3 regions of the Blautia marasmi genome follow, and region 1 is predicted to be linked to each of the others. Evidence: riboswitches for the same ligand, from Rfam matches in the RefSeq annotation. Region 1 holds a riboswitch; each other region holds the start of a gene.
The links. Region 1 has a riboswitch for cyclic di-GMP ahead of C6P39_RS26165 (fibronectin type III domain-containing protein). Riboswitches for the same ligand answer to the same signal wherever they lie in the genome.

Region 1 (5,451 bases):
CCAGATTTACAATAATGGTGCCGTCCGGCTCCATGACTGCCTGCGCCGCTGTGAGGGCAAACATAGCTGCGCCGCTTATGGAGGCCTCTATGGTCTGCGTCTCTTCGTTCTCATCTGTATACTCCACCGTCACGGTCCCTGCCTGGATGATATTGGCGGAATCCCTTGGCGGGGTCAGCACCAGAGCGCCTGCCAGTATGTCGGAACGCTTTTCCAGATCAAGCTGCAGTTCCACAGGATTTTCCGCTGAAATCTCCTCATCGTTTGCAGGCTTTAGGGAAACACTTCCGTCATTGCTCAAAATGCTCTCTACACTTCCCTCTGCCACCTGGGTGGAGGCACCTACGTTGGCTGTTATCTCATCCGGAAGATAGCTCCTTGTCACATAGGCTTCTGTTTTCTCATAGCCATAGCTGTAAGAGAACCATTGCAGATCCACTAAATCCACTTGCCGGTCTTGATTTAAGTCATATACGGAATCTGTATTTTCCTCATGTATGGCTTGGATCAGCCGGGTCTTATCGTTTTCATCTATAACGCCGTCTTGATCCACATCCCCGTATCCTATCACACCGGGATGTTTTTCCATATCAGATAAATCCATTCCGGTATAGACATCCAGAAACTGCATCTTTTGATCCATGGCCTGTATTTCCACGTCCTGATCATATGCGGCAAAACTGCCCCCGCTTATGCAAAGATGATATTCTCCGGGTTCCAGATCCACAAAAGAAGCCTCCGCCTTTTTAGAAACGCGCTCCCCCTCCTGCATGGAAAAAGCCGCGCGAAACTGCTGGTCTCCGTTTGTAAGGACCGCCTGCAATCCGCCGTTCAAGCTCTCCGGGTCACTGTATGGAAGCGTGTAGATCAGGCTCAGATGGAGCTGGCCTTGCAGCGTCCTATTCCCTGCTTCCGATCCGGGTACTGTTTCCCCCTCCTGCGCACCGGCCTGTTTCCCTGACTCCTCCCGGCTGCCCGGTGTCTCTTCTTTCTTCGGAGCTTCTGTCTGGCCTCCTGACGTCTCACCTGCCGTCGGCGCTTCCGTCCGGTCTCCTGATGTCTCACCTGTAGTCGGCGCTCCTGCCTGGTCTCCCGGCGTCTCACCTGTAGTCGGCGCTCCTGCCTGGTCTCCCGGCGTCTCACCTGCCGCTGGCACTCCTGCCTGGTCTCCCGGCATCTCCCCTGCCGTTGGCGCTGCTGCCTGGTCTCCCGACGTCTCTCCTGCCGTTGGCGTTCCTGCCCGGTCTCCCGGCGCCTCACCTTTCCTCGGTACCTCCGCCTGTTTTTCCTGCTTTTCTGTCAGCAGGCTAATGCCTGCCTCTTCCCTCCGGGTCTGTCCGGCAGCATTTAAAAATCTCCCGCTCTGCCCCGGCCCGGCGGCAAATACGGTGGTTCCGGGTGTTTGCAGAAGCATACCGGATACAAGCAGCCAGGCACATAACTTTTTCATTTTCAATTTCTATTCTCCTTCCCTTTTCAGGGCCAAAAAAACGATATCCAGGGATATCGTTTTTTCATAAAGACAACAGACGGACAGAATACACCTGTCCATCCACGTCTGCAGCCCGGCTGTCCCTCCCTTGGGACCCGTGGCTTTGCGTCACTGCCTTACGACAGTTTTGCCCCTTTATTTTTTTATAATACTTTATCATCAGTATCACTGGTATAAGAATACCTAATCTAACAATTTTAGTCAAGTATTTTCAAAGAAATCCCTTGACTTTTTTACAGATTTCATCCAACAGCAGTTCTCTGTTCTTTTCTGTGACTTCATAAACCTCCACATCCGATCTCTCTGCAACTGCCTGCGTAAAAACACCTGTCTTTTTCTGCAGGACTCCCAGGACAAGACTCTGGGTATCCAGACAGGAAAACAATGCTTCCTGGAACCCAGGCGCCTCCGCCTCCGCTTTCCCCAGTTCATCTATCAGGGCTGTTTTCTCCGGCATGTCCTTCACCTTTCGCATCACCGCAGTGCCCAGTGTCTCAAAGGTTTCCGGGATGGCTGTCTTCCTTCCCTTACCGGTTCGGATGAGAATTGGGCTGTCATTTTCATATTCCCCCATAGGCATAAGACTGTGCAGGTAAAATCCCTTCTGGACACCGCCGATTTCATAAGGCAGTGTTTGGTAGCCCACAGGCACAATTCCCAGCTTTTCCACTATGCGGTTCAAAAGTGTGCTCTTGCCGACTCCTTTTTCCCCTGTCAGGAAAATATGCTTTCTGTCCGTCCCGGCCGGATGGGCCGTGAGTTTTTTCTTATGGGCCAGCTTTTTCTCAGCCTTGTGACAGCCGCACTGACAAAAAGCTGCAGCCTTTTGGAACATGGGACGCTTTCTCAGTGGAAATCCTGCTTCCGGAAGTATTTCCAGTAAATCTGCCAGCTCATGGATTTCCTCCACAGAGTGATAGACCCTGAGCCCGCCGTATGTCTTCGTTTCTCCTGCCAGCCTGCCTGCCACGGCAATCGTTTCCTCTGTCAGACGCTCCTGAACCTCCGCATCCTTGTGCGCGCAGATAATCCTGGGCACGCAGAGTTCATACTCGCCCTCCAGCAGTAGAAAATCCACAGGCAGCTTTTCATAGAAATCCCCGCTGCTGTCCGCCGGAAGGAGAATGTCTGTCTCCTTTTTTCCTTTCACGCAGACAAGGTCAGCGCCCGCCTCCCTGTGTCTCCATGTATTGCTGTCAGATGTGTCAAGGGAAAATTCGGGACAGAACACACTTTTTACGGTTCCCACCCGGTATCCCCTCTTTTTCAGTTCTTTTATAAGTCCGGTGACGGTTGTAGTCTTACCGGATTTTCTCACACCAACAATTGTACAGATTTTCAACTGTCACCCTCCTCTTGCATTATTTCTATTATATGTTTACACCAGCGTCTTCGGTGCCTGTCTTTTGGGAGAATCAGACGGTACGCATCCCCATCCTCAGCCAGGTACACCTGCCCTGTAAGGATCTCCTCACCGGATACGGCAGCACCCCCGCCGTCCCGGCTTATGAATTCCACAAGCGTATCTGCAGATAAACTGCCCAGCACCTCTCTCACCGAAAAAGCCCGGTATGAATATTCCTCTCCATCTGCATTCTTCCCCTCCAGCCTCACAGGAAAAATGCCCTCAAACAATTCACTGTTTACTTTCATATCCGCTCACCCCAGATTGCAAGCATGTCCTCCATGGCATACAGACAGGAAGATCTCTCATGCCTATCTTCCGCGGCATACAGACAGGAAGATCCCTCATGCTTATCTTCCGCGGCATACAGACCGGAAGATCTCTCATGCTTATCTTCCGCGGCACACAGACAGGAAGATCTCTCATGCTTGTCTTCTTCGTCACTTGGGCAGACGGTCTCCCCGTGATTGCCTCCGTCCCGGGTCTCATGCATTCCATGGTCGCTGATCAGCAGGATCTCTCCGGAAAAAATCTTAGAAAGTTCCTCTATATATCTGTCCGCCTCTTGCAGTTTTTCCATACACGCAGAACTGTACGGGCCAAACCCATGGGCCGCGTCATCAATCTCATGGAAATGGGCAAAAATAAACTCTTTTCCATCTTTGGCTGCTCTGCATGCAGCCTGGTAAATCCAATGATCGCATCCTTTTCCTTTTGCTGCCGCATGAAGTCTTGGCGGCAGTTCTGTCTTTAAAATTCTGGTATCTCCCTCCAAAAAGGCAGTATCCTCCCTGCTCCTATTTGCAAACAAAGTGGGAACCCGCAGTTCCCTGTCTTTTCTGGAATATACGCCGTGCACAACAGGCAGCTCCCCTGTTATCATGGTTGCCATGGCAGGATTTGTCACCGGCGGCTCCACGGTCCTCACCGGGATCACGGAAAAGCTGCGGCTCATAAAGGGCACACTGCCTTTGTCCGCTGCACTTTTATACATCCGGTACCCCACTCCGTCCAGATAACATACCAGTACCTTTCCATGGCTCAACTTTTCCCTGACAAAAGGGGCAAATTCCTGAAGTCTTCTGCCATAGCAAAAACAGAGCTGTTCATATTCTTCGGGTGTGTTCACATTGGCAATGACTGCCTCTCCAAATCCCAATTCTTCCAGATCCACATACCGGGTGTTCACCCGCTGGAACAAAAGTCCGGGCTTGTGTTCCCGGTCTCTGCGCATTTTTTCCACTGTGGGAAGAATCCGCTTTGCGTACACACTGCACAGAGGCTGAGGTCTTCCTTCTTTTCTGAGCACCAGGCAGTCTTCCTCACCGGTAAGACGTGACACCAGCGCCTGAAGAAATTCCGGGCTTATCATGGGCATATCAGTGGCGAGCATCACAGCATACGGTGCATCCATCTGCTTTAATATCTGGTAGATCCCCTCTAAGGGACCGTATCCCCTCTCCTCATCCTCCACAACCGTGCAGGATAAATCCTGATATTTACTCCTATCATCCACCGAAACATAGATTTCTGGGAAATCCCGGCAGGCCTCTATAAGAGTGTGCAGAAATGTGTTCCCATTCCATGTAAGGGACGCCTTATTTCTTCCCATTCTGCTGCTCTTTCCTCCAACCAGAATCCCCGCTGCTGTCTTTATCATACACCTAAACCTCGTTCATATCCTAAGCTGACACCAAAACTGTTGCTGCAATGGCCCTTTCCACACCTCTAGTTCTCTCCCAGATACAGCGCATCAATGGTTGTCCCCGGCAAAAGCACGCCGGAACCTTTTGGGATCATACCGATCAGATTGCAGCCGCCCCATGGACTGACCATACCATTTGCCTGATTCTTCCTGGTGTTTAAACATACCCTGCCCTGATCAAATTCCAGAATACCCGGGATGATCCTTCCCCCGGGACTCTTCTTCGGAAATCCATCCGGAAGACATACGGGAATGCAGGGCACTTTATATTCCTTTTTGCCGCACATTTTGCGGAATGCGGGAAGCCCCAGCAAAAACAGCGCGGCCGCCGCTGCGGAAGGGTTGCCGGAAAGCCCTAAAAGTAGTTTTCCATCCTTCACGGATGCTAAAGTTGCCATTCCCGGTTTCATCTTCACCTGCCAGAAAAGCACCTCTGCGTCGATTCCCTCCATGGAGGCAAGGGCCAGATCATAGTCTCCCACAGATGCACCTCCGGTTGTGATAACACAGTCCGCATCCTGAAGACATGTTGTCAGTGCATCCTCGATCGCTGCCTGGTCATCCCTGACAATTCCGTAAATATCCGCTGTAATTCCCCACTGCCGCAGGAATCCCTGCAGCATATAGGCACTGCTGTTTCTTATTTTACCAGGTTTCAGCTCCTCCGATACCTGCAGAAGCTCGTCCCCGGTACTGATGATCTTGACTGTGGGTTTTTTGAAGACTTCCACCTCTCCATACCCAAGACCTGCAAGAAGCCCCACGGATGCCGGGCTTAAATACTCGCCTTCCTCCATGACGATCTCGCCTTTTTTTACATCTTCCCCTGCTTTTACGATGTTGCTCCCC
Region 2 (5,451 bases), 3.6 Mb from region 1:
TTAAAAGCTTTGATATCCGTTCCTCTTCTTTTTGTTCCTTCCGGTTTCATGGCAAGGTTCACATCATGAGGACAACAGGGTATTCCATCTTCATTGATGGTATAGTCCATATTTTCCAGATGTGAGCGTATATTTAAAGGAATATATGCTTTGGAGAAATGCTTATCTTTTCCAAAGGTATCACTGCTAAAAAGATCTTTGTATAACTGAGCTGTATCAAAGGCAGAATCACCAAGAAACGTTTGGGGATTGATGAGCGGGTGTTTCAGAAAGAAATCTCTCAATGTAGGAATCAGAAGTTTGGAATCATGGACTGATTTATCTTCATCAGGAGAATCTGATTTCTTTTCTACGACAATGTCAGGATGATTATTCAAAAAATCCTTGTTGTAAAAGGAAATATGGCGAATGATTCCAAGCCCGTTAGTTACAATGCCAAATTTAAAGACATAACAAAAGTGCCCATTTATGTATAACTGTTTGATTTCAGGGTTTGCAGCTGCGTGGGGGGGCATTTTACCGTAAGCTGCTTTATAAGGGTCATAGTTATCGTCAAATCCCTGGGCTTTTGCATATGCTTTTAACTGCTTGATAATTCTGTTTGCATACTTAGGGTTGTTTTCTGTAACGAATGCTTCAATGCCGGAGGAATCAAAGATAGTCATATCTGCTTTGGCAGAATCAATAGCCTGGCAGATGGGTTCTGTAAGATCAACAAGGTTGTCAAAAACGAGTTGCAGATCATCAATAAAATTCTGTTTAAAGCGAGTGATTTTTGAAGCATCAGGTACTTTGGAGAAACCACAAAAATCCCTGAGAGGTTTTGAGTAAGCGAGGATAATCAGAAGAAGCTGGTCAGTAGGGATGGAGAAGATCCGCTGAATAATGAGTGCCCAAAGCAAGGCACGCAAAGGGTATTTGCGGGTTCGTCCCGTTGATGCATAAAAGTGATTACGAAAAGTAATCGGAATAATTTCATCAATGTCGATATGTTGTTCTAATAGAGTTAGAAATGCAGGTTTGTCATTTTCAAATTTGTCCTGACAATCTTGAAAAACATCATTTAAAGAAAGCTGTTTATATGGTATCATAAGTATCAGAATAACTCCTTTCTTAGGTGTGGTTAATGGTTTCTCGACAACTCTATTATACCATATCCAGTGAGGAGTTATTTGATTTTAATAACAAAAAAATGCCGTATTTATGCGGCTTTAGGCGTTTCGCAAACGCCTAACTATTATGTTTAATAGGAGGTGAATAAATTTCTCGCCTCGTACGCACGGGTCTACAACTTATATTCCAACTTTAACCGAGTGATAGGGTAAGGGAATGAGCAGACCAGCTCCATCTCTTATCCTATTTTCAAGTAAATCTTTACCAATTATGAAATTCACTACGTTCATTCCACTTCTTCTATATCAACCAAGTCTCAAGTTCGCAACCTTAAATATTTCTTCGTGATTAAATCCATTTCTGTACTTCCCGTTTAGATAACAACTCCAAAACTTTTTTGACCATACCTTTTGGTATGTGAGTAGTGTCTCCCGAGGTAAGACACTAATCTTTTGTTCCACAACCTCTTGGTTTACATTTACCCTTCGGGCTTTGGTTTGATGTACAGCCTTACCCACCTAGTCACCTTATCAAGTTTCTGTACGTAGGCTCAAGAACTTTGCTACACCACTTCCTCCATCCACACCATTACTAATACCGACTTGTGGTTAACTACACTTGGCAGTAAATACCCGCGAATGGACTTTCACCAGTATGGCCAGTATCATGTTCGGCACACACAATAAAGGCTGAAGGCTTATATAAAAGCCCCCAGCCCACATATATTCACAAATAATCATTTTGATATTTTTATAAAGCCCAATTAATCAATAGCCATCACATATTTAAAAATAAAACCAAGGCTATAATAATTTACTAGAGAAGTTTTTGTATCGCCATAAGGTTTACGATTATTTATTATCAAGCTGTTGGTGCCGCTGTATTAGTAACATCAAACGTAACAGTTGTAGAATATTCTCCAGCAACTGTAGCCTGTGCTGTCCTAGTTAATGTAGCTGGCACTGAAAATGCTTCACCTTGCTCATTAACTATACTGTTTGCAAAAACTCCTAAAATAACTTTTCCACCTTCGGCAGTTCCACTAAAATTCATTTTATAGCTAACTGAACTATCATCGTTTAATATTAAACCTATCTCCTTTTCTTGTACTGATATCTCTAATTGATGATTGTTTTCTAATATTGTTTTTTTTGCCTTAATATCCAAAGTAACCTCTTCATCAGTTGAGTTTACAACGATAGTTTTAGGTATGCTTATGGTATATGACGGGGCAACCGTCATTTTCACAGTTGCTGCCTGTTGCGTATTTGCTTCTGTTGCATCTTGGCTCTCATTTACACTTGCTGCCAACACCGGCACACACATCCCAATTGTCATAACTCCAGCCAACCCCATAGCAACTAAACTTTTTTTCTTCATAATAAAATCCTCCTGAACTCTTATATTTTTTTAATTAAATTCCATTTCAAACTTCTCAATTCTACTTTCATACATCACATGAAACATCAGCACTCCGGTATATTCCCCTGCACACAAATCTTCATTTTCCTCGGGCAGGATTTTCACCTCTTGTACCTCACTCCAACTGTCCAAAATCACTTCATTCTGCCTTGGTGTAATCAGGTTACCGGCCATGTCCAGCCGATACTCCCAACTGTTTTGTCCGCAATACAATGCAAAATAGTTCCCGTCCCTGCTCTCTGTTCCTTCTACAGTTACTGCTAATTCTCCGTCTTCCTCGGGAATTAACTTTTTAGTCTGGATCGTAAAACTATCCGTATCTTCTGTAAATTTCACCTCTGAAGGAATTTCAACTACATAGACAGGTTCATTGAACGGCAATGAAGTTTCTTCTTCCGTCCCGCTTAAATCATCTACCGAATCAGTTATGCTCTCCTCCATCTCGTCCTGAGGTGGAGCCACCTCATGGGTCAGTTCTTCCTGTATGGAATTTTCATCTTTATGACCCTCTTCGACCGTTTCGGAAGGAAAATTCTCCTGATTCTCTTTCTCTGATTCTAATCCACTCTCTTTTTTCTGGTTCTCATCTTCTTTCTTATTTGTTTGCTCATCCGTAATACCGGACTCTTCCTTTCGGGTTTCCTCTTCTTCAGATTCCTCTATTGCAGAATCCGGTTCCTCTGGCTGTTCTTGATCTTCCTGCTGCTTTTTGAGCTCTTCTTCCTCTTTCAACTTCTCCAACTCATACTTACAGAGAATTTCCTCAACTGCCGGACGATAAGCACACTCCGGACAATGTATAATCCTGCCTTCTTCATCCATGTCCGTACACCCGTGGTCACATGGTATTTCCGGTTGTGCTTCTCTATAGCCACAGGATGCATCGTGATGATGCACGCCGTTGCTTTCCTCTACTCTTTCCTCTTCCTCAACACTGTCTTCCAGCTCATTGTCCACATTATTCCATTCACTATCATTGTCAGGACTCTCTATGTCTTCCGACAAATCACCCTCTTCAGGATTCTCAACCGTACACTCAGTCTGTGAAACTACTTCATCTTCTATCTGATCAGCTTCCATACACTCCGCATCAGCAAAAGCCATCCCCGCATTCCCAATCACCAACACCGCCGACACGAAAACAGAAACTCCTATCCCTCTCCAACTTCTGCCTTTCATGAAACACCACCCTTACCTCACATCAAGCACTGTCTCCATATTGGCTCCATTCATGGGGGATAAATCCACAATACTTGCTGTTGTGATCCTCAATTCAGCCGCATATTCCCCTGCATCCAGTGCCTTGCTTAATGTAGCCGTTGTAATTGCCTCCCCCGGAGGCACCTGTTTTGATTCATACAATACTTCCCCGGTGTCCTTTAACACAAGCTGAAATGTAAAGTAACACGGATTCCCTTCCGGGTTGGAAAATGCCACATCCACATCTGTCTGGCCTGCCGGTATATAAATCTTTGGATACCCCGGCAGTTCTATATTCTCTGCATTTGGATCACCCTTGGGAGCCTCCGGTATGGTACCGTCCCAATCCCCGGCATTCGGGTCAATATCTGCGGATGCCTGCTCTTCCTGAGCCTTGTCATCTCCTCCGCCGAACCATCCAAGCTTATATCCTGCTGCACCTACGCCGCCCACTGCTATGACACCTACAAGGGCACCAATCATTATTTTCTGCCTCAGCACCGCTTTCTGAAGCTTCAAAGCATGGTCTGTAACAACTTCACCAGTGCTTTTGTTTTTATTCTCTTCCTCTTTCAATCCACTCACCTCTAAACAAGTTTTCGGCCGCACAGATTATATTTTATGTAGATAGAATGTTTTTGTTATTATATCTATAATAACAAAGAGAGTATGCCTAGGCATACTCTCGCGCGGTCCCTGATTTTTCAGTTTTCGGAGTTTGTGCGGCAAACCCCGGCGCTATGCCCGGTCTCTGCACAAAACTAAAGGTTGGCTGCTTCCGAATGGGGCATACTCTCTGATCATCCGTACCAAAAGAGCGCACTTATCTCACAATAAGTACCCATCGGACTTTTTACCTCAGGACAGATTTTCTCCCTGAAATAAAAACTGCCTGCAGCAATTTGCAGGCAGAAGCGTATCAAAATAGAGTAAGGATATAACTACCTTACATCGAAATAATACGGCAACTGGCTGTCATAGTCTGCTTCATAGACCTTAGACCCTTTAGCTTTGTGTCACTGCCTTTCGACAGCTTTACTATTATCGAATATTTATCTTAAAATCACCATACACCTTTTTACACACAAAGTCAACCTCTATTTGACCAATCACAAAATTAATCAAGTTTTGCCAAATATGTACAACAACAGCCGTTTCATCCGCAAATCATAAAGTTGCTATTGCTGCATACAGATCACTTTACCATTTTTACTTTATTATCAATTCCCACTACTCTCATACCTCCCAATCCCCCTCCTCATCACCGTCACAGCCCCCCATACCATCACCCCGCACACCACCGGCATGGCCATCACTCCCCCATCCATTCCACTCTTCCCCAGCAGATACCCCACCGGATAATAACTCACAAAAGCATACGGGATCACATACGCAAATACCCCCTGCAGAATGGGCGGATAGATCACCAGCGGATACTTAGCCATCTCCCCAATAGAAACAGCAAAAAAGTTCAGACTATTCCTCCCGCTCTCCATCCAGAAAGAGGCACAGCTTGCGATCCAGATCATGCACTCCCGAATCACACAACATTCCACAAGAAAAACTCCCAGACACACAATTTTCCACAAACTCCACCGGATATCACAGTGACTTACCCCCAATACAAACACCGCCGCTGCGATCCCCATCTTATTCAGCCCGTCAAAATCAATCCTGGCTGTGAGAAGCTGCAGTCCAATGGGCAGAGGCCGCACC
Region 3 (5,451 bases), 4.3 Mb from region 1:
TTTTCCAGAAAAGATGAGTAAGACACAAAAGCCTTGTCACGATTCATTTTGAAATCTTCAATGGTTGTTTGAAAGGTTGAATAGAGGTAGAGTTCCCCTTTGTAAAGCTGTTCCAAAATCTTTTCCATATAGCCTCCTTGAAATACGAATGTTTCTAGATGGTGACAATTATATCATGTAATTCAACTATAATCAATACAAAAGTTACTAATTGGTAACAAACGTATGGGAGGGATGAACATGCAGTATATATTACATGATATACCAATTGGTAGGAACATTCAGGCGGTTAGGATGGCAAAGGGCTATACGCAGGAGAAAGTAGTTGCCGAGTTACAGCTAAAAGGCAGTAAAATGTCCAGAAGTACATTGGCTAATATCGAAGCTGGTCGGAGGAATATTAAGGCTAGTGATTTGAAGCTTTTAAAGAAGTTTTTTGATGTTGATTATGATATGTTCTTTAATGATTAATTTTTTTAAAAACTAATTTATTAAACTATGCTAATACAGAGGATAAGAGATGAAGATGTATAAAGATTTCATGTATGAAATTACAGCAGATAAATTGTACGAATCGTTATTAGCTTATGGAATGTTTTCAGAAAAGCTACCACCATTTCTAACGTCAAAACAATTTTATGAATATTGTCAGTGTAGTGGTTTGCCGTTTGCTGATAAGCCAAGTCAATTTGTATACTATGAAAATATGAGAAATATAAATATTCCTAGGCCGTTAGGCATACCGACGCCAATGTCGTATCAAAGACTTTGCAAATGTTTAAAGGATAACTGGAGGGAACTTCAAGAATATTTTAATAATATGACGATTAATCAAAGTCACAAAGTAAGTAGAATCCACATTAGAAATTTGAAGGATAAGAAGCATATCTTTGAAATGAATTATTCTAATTGGAGATTAGACCCCGGACCAGAGGAAGATTTGCTAATAGGTAATTACTACATGGTATGTGCTGACATATCTAAATGCTTTCCTAGTATATATACCCACTCTATACCTTGGGCTTTGGTAGGCAAAAGTTCAGCTAAAAAATCAAGAAGATCAGGTTGGTTTAATGATCTTGATCGCTATATTCAAAATACTAAATATGGAGAAACGCATGGTATTTTAATTGGGCCACATGCCTCTAACTTAATATCAGAGATTGTTTTATCGGCTATTGATAATAGATTAGTTGACAAGGGGTGGAAGTATATCAGGAACATTGATGATTATACTTGTTATGTTAGAAGTGAACAAGATGCACGTCAGTTTTTAATTGATTTACAAACAGAATTAAGAGAATATGATCTATCCCTTAATCACAAGAAGACAAAAGTAAGAGAGCTTCCGTTAGACGCAACAGAACATTGGGTTAGAAAGATTAACTCTATTTCAGTTTTAACCAGTTATGGTAAAGTAGATTATAAAAATTGCCGTGCATATTTAGACTTCGCAATTGAAATATCAAAAAATGAGGGTGAAAACTCATCAGTCCTAAACTATGCTATGCAGGTGCTTAAAGGCAAAGAGTTGACTTATAATGCAAAAAAATATCTGCAAAAAACAGCATTTCATCTATGTTTAATATATCCTTATTTAATTCCGTTGTTGGAAGAGTGTGTTTTTTCCTTTTGTAATACACCTGTAATGGATATTGAACAAATTTCAAATAAACTTTATGATATGTGTATTAATTGCAGAACATTTGAAGTTGGAAGCTATGCCTTGTATTTTGCTATTAAATATAGCTTCACATTATCAGGAGTAAAATATACAGATATAATAAACAGTAAGGATTGTGTATTAATGTTATTAGGTTCTAAGTACTTCGAATATGTAGGTGATAAAGTAGCGCATAAAGAGTTAAAGAATCATGCAAAACAATTATCTAAAGATATAGATGATTTCAATCAGTATTGGTTGTTTGTATATGAGGTTTTGCCAATGAGTAATTTGAAAGACGACTGGAAGCCCTTAAAAAAAGCAGGGGTATCTTTCATTAAAAATAAGTGGTAAATTATTTATAGTTAAATTTTATCTAATATGGTAATGTATTATAAAATTATAATCACAACTTCATACAAAATGATGAGGGAGAATGAGATGCTTTTAAGGATTGGATGAACAATATTTTTGATGAAGATAATCTGGAGTTAAATGTAAAGTTTGCATCGTTATTTGTTTTGAATTTTGAATGTCTTAAAGATTTTGTTGTTAATAAAATTAGGGATTTTTATTCAGATAATATAATAGAAGACGGAAAATGGATACATAAGGAGACGAAGAAGTACAAAGAGGTTGTTAGAGCCCTTTCTCGATATATAGATGATGCATCTATGAAATGGTTTATAGATTCAGGCGCTATTACAGAAGCTGATTATGAATTATATCAAACTATAAGAACGCGGAGAAATGATATAATACATGAGCTGCTAAAAAATTCAGGGGATGGGTTTAATGAAATAGACATAGAACTATTTGGTAGTTTACTATCACTTTACAGAAAATTAGATAAATGGTGGATTAATGAAATTGAGATTTCAATAAGTGCAGAAGATATACCAAAAGACTATGATCCTGATGAAGTTGTTGGGGGACAGGCAATTGTTTTGTTTGTAATAAATGATATTTTACTAGGAAATCAAGGTGAACGATATAAAGAGATTCTAACAAACTATAATGAGAAATAATTAATAAAGACGGAAAGGCGAAATATGAATAATATGGATTTAGATACAAACCCATATAGAAAGATGGCAGTAGATATAACGCCATCTCAGTTTGAATTGATATGTAGAGATACACTTGCGGCCTATGCTGAAAAAGAACAGTTACAAGGATTTCTGATTACACATGACAAGAAAATAGAAGCTGATGATGGTACATATCAGATAGATTTATACAGTGAATTCAGTGCAATGGGGGCGAAGTTTAAAGTTATTGTTGAATGTAAAAGATATAAGCGTCCAGTGGAGAGAGAAAAAGTCGCGGCATTATATGCAAAAGTTACAAGCATAGGGGCAAATAAAGGTATTCTTATATCAACATCGGGGTTTCAATCGGGAGCTACAATGTATGCTGAAAAGCATGGAATTACATTAATACAAATTGTGCACGCGGGTATTCAGTATATAACGAACTCAGCAACTAGACTAGATCCGCTAATAATTCAAATGCAACATGAGATGCAGAGTAGATTACCAGAGTATATTTCGTTATTGTGGAGCGTGAAAGATGATTATCCCTATGATCAGGTATATCCAACAGAAAGTATGATACAATCAGTAAGAAAAACAGTCATGAAATTGTTAAAAAAAGAAGACGCTTAAATAGCCAGTTGTTGTCAATTAAAAAGACATGGTGCTAGCACCATGTAAATATGGTCGTCAGCTAAAGGGATTTGTGATACCTATATGATACCTTTTGGCGGTAAAACAATGAATAAGCTAGATAATTTTTTAATATAAGCACCAAAATCAATGAAAAACAATCGAATATTTAACATTAATGTTAAACTCGTAGGGGGTTTGAATAGGGTGAAAATACTGGGAAGCCGCTAAATAAGCGACTTCCCAGTTTTGATGTCAGCAAAATGTCAGTAAAGTTAAGAGAGAGAAAATGAAGGTTTCTATTTTGATTAAGTAGAAGATGAGATGAAAACTATGAATTTGGAAAATACATCATAATACACAAAAAATATTTGAAACAGACGAAATATAAAAGCGGAACTACCAAAAATATTGACAAAATACGTTTAGAAGAATATGATATAGCTAAGAGGCAAAGTATGCGAAAGTCTATGACGCAAAACTAAAGGGCCTGAAAAATGGCAGTCAGTTACACGTTGATAGCATTGCCGCTGGCAATGCTTTTTTTTATTAAGGAGCGAAAAATGATTGAAGGTTATACCACAATTAAAGTCATTGCAGAAAAATGGGGTATAACACCAAGGCGAGTTCAAGTTCTTTGCTCAGAAGGAAAGATTTCTGGTGCTGTAAAATTTGGTCGTGATTGGGCAATACCCATAGACGCAAAAAAGCCTGAAGATAAAAGAATAACAACAGGCAAATACAAAAACTGGAGAAACAAAGATACTAATTCATGAGATAGACACATCCTGTCATTGTGAGAATGTATAATAGAATTATGAACTGGAGGTGTCTATGGAAACGATTAAAAGAGATAAAATTGAAAGAGTCCTTGGTATATACACCAAACTTTTGAATGGGTATCTGATTAACAAATCAGAAGAAAGTGCAAACTACGGCGTAAACGAAAGAAGCATTCAGCGTGATATTGATGACATCAGAAATTATCTTGAAGCAGATTCCGAGAGAATCGGATGTATCAATTCCGTTATTTATGACCGTATAGGGAAAGGTTATCGACTTGAACAGATTTATAAGATGAAATTTTCCAACAGCGAAGTTTTAGCGTTATGCAAAATTTTGCTTGATAGTCGTGCATTTACCAAAAAAGAAATGTCTGATATGCTAAGCAAACTTATATCCTGTTGCGTTCCAGAGGCCAATAAGAAATTGGTTACGGATCTCATTAACAATGAATCATTTCATTATGTTGAACCAAAGCATAAGTCTGATTTTTTAGACTTGATGTGGGATGCAGGACAAGCTATTCGTAATTGTAATTATATCGAAATTGACTATCTGCGAACAAAAGATAAATCACTTGTCAACAGAAAAGTGAAACCTGTCGCAATCATGTTTTCAGAATATTATTTTTACTTAACAGCTTTCATTGATGACGATGACGACGCAAGGAAAGATTTTGATGTAATCAATGACTCTTTCCCAACTATATACCGGATTGACCGTATAAAAAGGCTCAATATACTAAGCGAGAAATTTCATATTCCTTATAGTAGTCGATTTGAGGAAGGGGAATTTCGTAAACGAGTTCAATTCATGTATGGAGGAAAATTACAAAAAGTAAAATTCAAATACTCTGGCAACGATGTAGACGCAATTCTTGACAGACTACCTACTGCAACAATCTTATCGGAGGATAACGGGACATATCTTCTATCCGCAGAAGTTTTTGGAAAAGGTATTGATATGTGGTTGCGTAGCCAGGGCGATATGATAGAAATCATTGAGAGGAGCAAATAAATAGATATGAACGTACTTGATGGATATGCAATTTGCTATCCCAAAATACAACATCCTTTAAGAACAGAAAAAACTGACTTAAAGATAAAATATATAGCATTGCTTAAATATTATGCTGATAAATTTTGTCCAGGAAATCAAGTTATTGAATATAGGCTTAAAACCTTTTCTCTATCTTTACTTGGAACAAATGACTTTTCTGCTTCATTACCACCAGACGGCAACATCAATAAATTAACAGGCAGAATAATGAAAACACGCTTTACTCCATTTAGATTGTTTTCATACAGATATTTGTTTTTGTTTGACTGTATATTCATT

Region 2: linked by a shared signal. The riboswitch ahead of C6P39_RS10015 (hypothetical protein) and the one ahead of C6P39_RS26165 (fibronectin type III domain-containing protein) in region 1 are both predicted to bind cyclic di-GMP.
Region 3: linked by a shared signal. The riboswitch ahead of C6P39_RS06995 (DNA-binding protein) and the one ahead of C6P39_RS26165 (fibronectin type III domain-containing protein) in region 1 are both predicted to bind cyclic di-GMP.

What each region holds. Positions count from the first base shown of each region.
Region 1 covers NZ_OIWX01000001.1:5,926,429-5,931,879, forward strand. The annotation lists gene C6P39_RS26165 (fibronectin type III domain-containing protein) at 1-1,450, opposite strand, end outside; cyclic di-GMP riboswitch class I at 1,557-1,634, opposite strand; gene mobB (molybdopterin-guanine dinucleotide biosynthesis protein B) at 1,704-2,834, opposite strand; gene C6P39_RS26175 (hypothetical protein) at 2,831-3,145, opposite strand; gene C6P39_RS26180 (NTP transferase domain-containing protein) at 3,142-4,557, opposite strand; gene C6P39_RS26185 (molybdopterin molybdotransferase MoeA) at 4,626-5,451, opposite strand, start outside.
Region 2 covers NZ_OIWX01000001.1:2,316,501-2,321,951, reverse strand. The annotation lists partial or broken gene C6P39_RS10030 (transposase) at 1-1,091, opposite strand, end outside; gene C6P39_RS10025 (hypothetical protein) at 1,975-2,493, opposite strand; gene C6P39_RS10020 (hypothetical protein) at 2,524-3,714, opposite strand; gene C6P39_RS10015 (hypothetical protein) at 3,727-4,311, opposite strand; cyclic di-GMP riboswitch class I at 4,696-4,785, opposite strand; gene C6P39_RS10010 (ABC-2 family transporter protein) at 4,956-5,451, opposite strand, start outside.
Region 3 covers NZ_OIWX01000001.1:1,582,671-1,588,121, reverse strand. The annotation lists gene C6P39_RS07020 (DUF6809 family protein) at 1-128, opposite strand, end outside; gene C6P39_RS07015 (helix-turn-helix domain-containing protein) at 241-471, shown strand; gene C6P39_RS07010 (RNA-directed DNA polymerase) at 521-2,017, shown strand; gene C6P39_RS07005 (hypothetical protein) at 2,122-2,691, shown strand; gene C6P39_RS07000 (restriction endonuclease) at 2,716-3,330, shown strand; cyclic di-GMP riboswitch class I at 3,771-3,846, shown strand; gene C6P39_RS06995 (DNA-binding protein) at 3,894-4,106, shown strand; gene C6P39_RS06990 (helix-turn-helix transcriptional regulator) at 4,165-5,130, shown strand; gene C6P39_RS06985 (dynamin family protein) at 5,137-5,451, shown strand, end outside.